2 regions of the Gordonia sp. SGD-V-85 genome follow, and region 2 is predicted to be linked to the other one. Evidence: predicted binding sites of a transcription regulator. Region 2 holds the regulator's gene; the other holds the start of a gene.
The links. The regulator LexA, encoded in region 2, represses DNA repair genes until DNA is damaged. The targets are predictions, from matches to a motif close to CGAACANNTGTTCG.
Positions count from the first base shown of each region.

Region 1 (4,161 bases), on a different contig from region 2:
GCCTCCGCAAGCTCCGGACTCCTCAGGGAGCAGTAGATGGGCTCGCACCGCGCACAACGGTTCTTTCGTAGTCCTCGACGGCCGCCAGGCCGCAGACACTGAGGTATGAGGAGCGATAGCCGCCGGGCCGAGCAAGGGACGAAGGAGGTCGACGAGCTACGACGGGTCCTCTTGCGCTGTAGCGCAGTCAGTTGCGTGCGAGGTACTCGGCTAGGAATGCTTCGACGAGGGAGGGTCGGAGCTGTCGTTGGCCGGGTCGGGGTGGTCTCACGTCGATGACGTGGCTGGTTCTCGACCATGATCGACGCGCGTCGTCGTGATGCCGGTTGTTCGGGCGCGCGTGATCGCCGGACCGCGTTGGTGGCCCGTGGATTTGCTCGCGCACGGTGTTCAGGTGTTGTGTGAATCGCCGGGGTATGTCGGGTCGGCGGTTGAGGTGTTCGGGGTTGGGTGGTGCGCCGGGTTCGGCGTTGAGTCGCCAGAGGCAGCGGCCTTCGTCGGGTCCGGATCGGGCGATGCGGGTGGTGTATTGGCCGGGTTGGTCGCCGACCATGCGGTTGTGTCGGGGACAGGCCGGGGCGAGGTCGTCGATGTCGGTGAGTCCGCCCTTGGCCCAGTCTCGTTCGGCGTGATGAAGCTCGATGTGTGTGGCGGGTTGATCGCACCCGGGTGCCGAACACACTTCCCCGTCGGGACGGGCGAAGGAGACGAGGCGTTGTTCGCGGGTGGCGAGGCGTTTGCCCCGTCCGAAGTGCAGGGGGACGGTGGTGGCGTCTTTGAAGATCGCGAGCCACGGTTGCATGTCGGCGGCCATCGCGATCAAGTCCCGGATGGGCAGCAGGGTTCCGGTGGCGGTGGTCGCGAGTCCGGCTTCGCGGATCAGGTCCCCGAGGTCGGCCTTGATGATCAGCTGCACGGGCAGGCCGCGGTGCGAGGTGCCGAGTGCGCCGTCGGCGAAACCCGCGGCCAGGGCGGCGTCGAGCGCGTCGTGATTGGACTGGGCGAGAGTGCGGCCGTCGCGGTCGGCGGCGGCGGTGAGGGCGTCGGGGTCGGCGGCTCCGGCCGGCCCGCTGGGCGAGGCGGGGTCGTCGGGGTTGTTGAGTCCGGGTTTGCCCCACACGGCGAACATCATGGTGAGCCGGGCGGCGAGTGCGGGTGTCAGGGTGCCCGATATTTTGGCTGTCCCGTCGGCGCGTTGCCGACCGATCCACAGGCCGCGGCGTCGTTTCTGGTCGGTGTCGTCGGACAGTGTGCCGTCGGGGTCGAGGTGGGCGAGCAGGCGGGCGCCGAGCTGGGTGATCTCGGCGGGGGTGTGGGCTTCGGCGATCTCCGCCATCTGCCGTTCGGCCGCGACTTTCACGTCGTGGTCGATTCCGTGGGGGATCTGGTCGAGGACATCGAGGGCGGCCTGCACGTGCGCGGAACCGGCCGCTCCTGCGGCGAACGCTTCGGCCAGGGTGGGGTGTTCAGGTGGTAGGACCTCGCCGCCGAGGCTGGTGCGGGTGGCGGTGGCGTCCATCTGCTTACGGCGTCGCATCGGGTTGGAGACGCGTAGCCGGTGGGTCATGTACTGCATGAGTGTTCGGCACCCGGCTTTGCGGGGCAGGTCGCGGGCCTCGACCTGATCGATCTGCCGGTCACCAGCAACAGTCAACCGTGCGATCGCTTTCTCGGTATCGGCTGCCACTTCGGCCAACTCGGCATCGGTGCACGGCCCCAGGTCGACCGTCTGCAACTCGTCCACGATGCGGTGGAGGTCGGCGATCAACTCGACGGCACGCGGCTGCGGCGTCGCTGATCCGTCAGACATGGCCACCCCCCAAGAACCGTAGCCGCGAATGTACGTTCGAGTGTACACCATAGTCGGCATCTCGCAACTCGAAAGTGTCTGTTGTGCAACGGTATTCGTCGGCGACAACTTGTCGGTGCGTTGTGGTAGATGGGGCGCCGGTTTGGGTTGTCCTCGAATTTTGTTGTTAAGAGTCCTCTCTCGGCTGCGGATGTGCGCGGGGAGGCCAGAGACCGCTCAGACGTCCAGCACTTCGGTCAATTGCGGGACGATCTGCTTCTTGCGCGAGACGACGCCTTTGCCGAAGGCGTGGCCGTCGGCGACGGTGACACCCAGCGCCTGCTCGATGGCCGAGGCGGGTTCGCCGACCACGAGCAGGTCCGAGTCGGCCTTGATCACATCGGTGATGAGCAGGAGGTAGAGGTCGTAGCCGGCTGCCTCCTTCTCGGCGGTCATTGCCGTCAGGAACTCGTCGCGACGGTCGAGTATCTCGGCGGAGTCGACCGTGGTGACCTGCGAGACCCGTACCGTCTTCGGCCCCATGTCGAAGCTCTTGGAGTCCCGTCCGATGATCGCCGACACCGGCTCGTCGCCGAGCGCGGTCCCGGCCCGTAGAAGCGCGTCGCCGTACTCGTCGACGTCGACGCCCGCGATGTCGGCAAGCTCGGCGGCAGCGGCGCGATCGGCGTCGGTGCAGGTGGGGGAGTTGAACAAGAGGGTGTCGGAGATGATCGCCGACAGCATGATGCCCGCCTGCGGACGCGGGATCTCGACCCCGTTCTCCGCGTACATCCGGGTGAGAATCGTGCAGGTGCATCCGACCGGTTCGACGCGCATGTACAGCGGCGCTGCCGTCTCGAAATTGGCGATCCGATGGTGGTCGATGACTTTCAGGACGGTCACGTCGGTGATGTCGGCGACGCTCTGCTGGCGCTCGTTGTGGTCGACGAGCATGACCTTCGCCGGCGCGGCCGTCTCGATGACGCGCGGCGCGTCGAGTCCGAAATGCTCCAGTGCGAAGGCGGTTTCGAGACTCGGTCGGCCGAGGGCAACGGCCTCGACATCGCTGCCGAGCGCGGCTTCGAGGTGGGCGAGGCCGATCGCCGCCCCGATGGCATCGGTGTCGGGGTTGCGGTGTCCGAACACCAGGATCTTCGACATGGGACCTCGGCTTTCTCCTCGGCGGTGCGCGTGGGCCCAGACTACGACGATCCCGGCGCCTCGCGGGTCTCGTTCCCCGTGAGCATGATCCTCAGCGAGTCGCGCCGCCCCGGGGTCGGGGTTCTACATTGGCTCCATGTCCACGACCGGGCCTCGACGCGTCATCCTGGTCGTCTGCTGTCTGAGCATGTTCCTCGTCGGCCTCGACATCTCCGCGGTCAACGTGGCGCTGCCGTCGATCGGTGCCGATCTCGACGCCACGCCGTCTCAGCTCCAGTGGGTGGTCGACTCGTACACGTTGGTCGTCGCGAGCCTGCTCATCCTCGGTGGCACCACCGGCGACCGGCTCGGTCGCAGACGCATCTTCGGGGTCGGCCTCGCGATTTTCGGAACCGGGTCGGTGCTCTGCGCGGTGTCGCCGACACCGGAGGTGCTCATCACGGCCCGGGCCGTCCAGGCGGTCGGTGGCTCGATGCTGAACCCGGTGGCCCTGTCGATCGTGACCACTGTGTTCACCGAGCCGAAGGCGCGTGCGCGGGCGATCGGGTTGTGGGGAAGTGCATTCGGGGCGAGTCTGGCCTTCGGCCCGGTCGTCGGTGGTGCGCTGGTCTCCGGCCTGGGCTGGCAGGCGATCTTCGTGCTCAATGTCCCGGTGTGCGTGCTCGCCCTCGTTCTCAGCCGGCGGTACGTCCCCGAGTCGAGGGCGCCACAGCCTCGACGGGCCGATGTGGTGGGTCAGCTGTTGATCCTCGTGCTGTTGGGAACCGTGACGTTCGGGATCATCGAAGGGCATGTGCTGGGCTGGAGGTCCGGCGTCATCGTCGGCTGTTTTGCGGTCGCTGCGTGCTCGTCTGTGGTCCTGATCTGCTACGAGTTGCGCCGCGACGAGCCGCTCCTGGACCCGCGGTTCTTCGGCAGTGTGCCGTTCACCGTCGCGGTCGTGTGCGCGGTCATCGCGTTCGCGGCGACCGGCGGGTTCCTGTTCCTCAACACCCTGTACCTGCAAGAAGTCCGCGGACTGAGTCCGCTCGGCGCGGGTCTGATGCTGATCCCGATGGCTCTGGCCGCCGCGTCCTGCGCGCCGGTCTCGGGACGCCTCGTCGCCGCGCGGGGGTCCCGGCCGCCACTGTTCGCGGGCGGGATCGGGATGGCGGCGGGCGGAGTGCTGCTCCTCGGCGTCGGATCCGATACCCCGTTCACCTACCTCGGCG
Region 1 covers NZ_LNQO01000003.1:145,928-150,088, forward strand. The annotation lists gene AS181_RS04575 (HNH endonuclease signature motif containing protein) at 188-1,810, opposite strand; gene AS181_RS04580 (manganese-dependent inorganic pyrophosphatase) at 2,027-2,950, opposite strand; gene AS181_RS04585 (MFS transporter) at 3,087-4,161, shown strand, end outside.
Region 1: the regulator LexA is predicted to act here: its motif matches at 1,836-1,849, upstream of AS181_RS04575 (HNH endonuclease signature motif containing protein).

Region 2 (4,161 bases):
GAGCAGGCCGGCGATGGGCAGGCTGTTGGTGAACAGGGTGAGCCTCCGATCGGGAGCGGTCGCCTCGGCCGCGCGGTAGGTGGTGGTGCCGGCGTCGAAGAGCACCGAGCCGCCGTCGGGCGGCAGGAACCGGATGGCCGCCCGGCCGATCGCGGTCTTCTGCTCGATCTGGCTCGACTCCCGTTCGTCGATCCCGAGCTCGCCGAGGGTGCGCATGATCTCGGCGCGCACGGCGCCGCCGTGGACCCGCTGGAGATGTCCGGCGCGTTCCAGTACCGCGAGATCGCGTCGGACGGTCTCGCTGGTGACGTCGAATTTCTCGGCGAGCGCGGCCACGGATGCCCGCCCCGCGAGGCGCACCTCGTCGACGATCGCCTGTTGTCTCTCCTCGGCGTACACACCGCTCCGATCTCCGGTTTCGACCACCCGCTTGTTGAGGCGTGTGGGATTGGATGTTGTAGTAATTGTGTTTACGCCTGTTTGTGTTGACAAGTCAAGCACTTTTTGTAACGGTGGTCACATCGATAGTCGAGTGAGAGGCAAGACGATGGCGCAGATCCTGACGGGAACCCCGGTGGTCGGCGGATTGGCCCACGGTCCCGCGCTGTGGCCGGGCGAGCGACCCGACCACTCGCCGGAGAAGCTCGGCGTCGGTGTGGAGATCGCCGAGGAACGGCGCGCCGACGAGGTCTCGCGCTTCGCCACCGCGGCCGGCGCCGTCGCGGCGCGGCTGCGCACGCGCGCGTCGCAGAACACCGGGGTGACGGCCGAGGTGCTCGCCGCGACGGCGGGCCTGGCCGAGGACCGCGGCTGGATCGGTGCCGCGACCGCGCTCATCGGCAAGGGCGCCCCCGCCGAGGCCGCTGCCGTCGCGGCCACCGAACAGTTCGCGGCGGTGTTCACCAAGCTCGGCGGACTGATGGCCGAGCGGGTCACCGATCTCAACGACGTGCGCGACCGGGTCCTCGCCGAACTGCTCGGCCTACCCGAACCTGGTGTGCCCACTCCGGAGGTGCCGTCGGTCCTGCTCGCCGACGACCTCGCGCCCGCCGACACCGCGGGCCTCGACCCCACGAGCACCATCGCCCTCGTCACCCGCCTCGGCGGACCGACCAGCCACACCGCGATCATCGCGCGCCAGCTGGGGATCCCGTGCGTGGTGGCGGTGGCCGACCTGGACGAGATCGAGCCCGGCACAACCGTTCTCGTCGACGGCAGCACCGGGCGAATCGAGGTGGAGCCCGATGCGGAGGCGGCCCGGGCTCGCGTCGACGAGGATCGGCGGCATGCCGCACTCGTCGCCGGCTGGACCGGTCCGGGGCAGACCGCCGACGGGGTGGCCGTGGCGGTGCTCGCCAACGTCGCCGACGGATCGTCGGCACGCGCCGCGGCCGGGTACCCAGTCGAGGGCGTCGGGCTCTTCCGCACCGAACTCGCGTTCCTCGAGCGTGCCGACGAACCGTCGGTGGACGAGCAGGCCGCGATCTACCGGGAGGTGCTCGATGCGTTCAACGGGCAGAAGGTGGTCATCCGCACCCTCGACGCCGGGTCCGACAAACCGCTCCGGTTCGTGACCCATCCCGACGAATCGAACCCAGCGCTCGGCGTGCGGGGTGATCGGATCGCGCTGGCGCACCCCGAGATCCGCGCGCATCAGCTCGACGCGATCGCGCAGGCCGCGTCGGGGTCGGCCGTCGCGCCGTGGGTCATGGCGCCGATGATCGCCTCGCCGGCGGAGGCGCGCACCTTCGCCGCCGAGGTCCGTGGCCGTGGTCTGGTCGCCGGGGTGATGATCGAGGTGCCCGCGGCGGCGATCCTGGCCGAAGCCGTCCTCGCCGAGGTGGACTTCGTGTCCATCGGCACCAACGATCTGACCCAGTACACGATGGCGGCCGACCGGATGTCGGCCGATCTCGCCGGACTGACCGACCCGTGGCAACCGGCCGTGTTGAGCCTCATCGCGGGAGTCGCGGCAGCGGGCGCACGTCAGGGAAAGCCGGTCGGGGTGTGCGGCGAGGCCGCCGCCGATCCGAACCTCGCCTGCGTGCTCGTCGGTCTCGGCGTCACCTCGCTGTCCAGCGCGCCGGCTGCTGCCGCGGCCGTGGGGGCCCGGCTCGGCGAGGTGTCCGCACCGGACTGCCGGGCCGCCGCCGAGGCCGCCCTGGCCACCTCGGATCCCGCCGCGGCGCGCGAGGCTGCCGCGGCGGTGCTCGACGGTTCGGTCGGCGGAGAGGTCAGACTCGCCGCATCACGGTGACGACCTTGCCGAGGATGACGGCATCGTTGCCCGGGATCGGATCGAACAGTTCGTTGTGCGGCATGAGCCAGACGTTGGGGCCCTGACGCTTGAAGGTCTTCACGGTGGCCTCGCCGTCGATCATGGCCGCGACGATGTCGCCGTTGTCGGCGACGTTCTGCTGCCGGACCACGACCCAGTCGCCGTCGCAGATCGCGGCGTCGATCATCGACTCGCCGACGACGCGCAACAGGAAGAGCGATCCCTCGCCGACCAGCTCACGGGGCAGCGGGAAGACGTCCTCGACGGCCTCCTCGGCCAGGATCGGACCGCCGGCCGCGATACGGCCGAGAACCGGCACGAAGGTCGGCTCGGGAAGCTGGCCGGCCGTCGGGGTGTCCGGCGACGGGGTGTCACTCGGGGCGATGTTGACCGCACGGGGACGGTTCGCGTCGCGCTTGAGCAGCCCCTTGCGTTCCAGCGTCCGCAACTGATGGGCCACCGACGACGTCGAGGCCAGGCCGACCTCGTCGCCGATCTCCCGGATGCTCGGCGGATAACCGCGCTCGCGCACCGAGCGGCGGATCACCTCCAGGACCCCGGCCTGTCGCGGGGTGAGTGAGGCCTCGGCGGCGGCGGCGTCGAACGGGGCCTCGTCGTCGGCGCCCCGCGCTCGGCCGCGCCTATCGCCGGTGTCACTCATGTTCGGTTCCTCTCGTCTTCGGAACGTGCTGGTAGATGGCTTGCGCCGGGTCCGAGCCTAGCGGAGTTCGACCGGCACCTCAAACATTTGTTCGATGTGTCGCGAGACTTTGTCGGGCCGTCGTGCTACAAATTCGAACATCAGTGCATCGAACATCTGATCGATGTTCGAACACCGACCGCGACACCCCGCACGATCCAGACACCAGAACACCGGAGGGCACCATGCGCACCGCCACTCTCGTCGCTCCCGTCCGCACCGACCGTCCCGACGCTGTCCGGCCCCCCACCGACCGCGCCGATCGGGTCCGGACGCGCGCCCCGCTGTCCGACGGCGGCCGGCCGATAGACAACCGGCCGGCCGGCACCCGACCGCGGGGTGCGTCGCCGGTGACCCCGCGGGTGGGCGGTACCCACTGTGGCTCTCCGGTCGGGGTGCGCGGGCGTGGCCCGGTCGGACCCGACGCGGCGGTGTTCCGTCGGCGCCGCCGCACCGCGGTCGCGCTCCTCGCCGGCGTCGGGCTGGCGTTCGTCGTGTGGGTGTTCGGTGTCGTGGGCCAGAACTACTCGGACTCGCTGACCCCGTCCGCCGTGAGTGCCGAGGTCGTCCACGTGCGCTCGGGGGACTCGCTCAGCTCGATCGCCGGCCGGGTGGCACCCGAGATGCCGCGCGAGGTCGTGATCGACGAGATCGTCGCGATGAACGATCTGGGGTCGAGCGCGCTGCAGGTGGGCCAGCCCCTGCTCACCCCCCGGTACCGCTGAGGCCGGGCGGTATCCTCGATGTCACAGGGGCCGGCCGACAAGCGGCGGGGCGCACGCTTCGGGTGCGTTCCAGCGTCCCGCGACCTGCGTGAGGACACGATGCGCTGCCCCTTCTGCAAGAACGACGACACCAAGGTCATCGACTCGCGTGTCGCAGATGAAGGGCAGGCCATCCGCCGCCGTCGCTCCTGTGTGGAGTGCGGTCGCCGGTTCTCGACCGTGGAGAGCGCCGTGCTCGCGGTGGTCAAACGCAACGGCGTGACCGAACCGTTCAGCCGGGAGAAGGTCATGCGCGGCGTGCGGCGAGCCTGTCAGGGCCGCCACGTCGCCGAGGACGCGCTCGCGCAACTCGCCCAGCAGGTCGAGGACACGGTGCGCGCCAGTGGATCGGCCGAGATCCCCAGCAACGAGGTCGGACTCGCCATCCTGGGTCCGCTCCGCGATCTTGACGAGGTGGC
Region 2 covers NZ_LNQO01000002.1:293,693-297,853, forward strand. The annotation lists gene AS181_RS03425 (DeoR/GlpR family DNA-binding transcription regulator) at 1-399, opposite strand, end outside; gene AS181_RS03430 (phosphoenolpyruvate--protein phosphotransferase) at 548-2,257, shown strand; gene lexA (transcriptional repressor LexA) at 2,235-2,939, opposite strand; gene AS181_RS03440 (LysM peptidoglycan-binding domain-containing protein) at 3,164-3,703, shown strand; gene nrdR (transcriptional regulator NrdR) at 3,803-4,161, shown strand, end outside.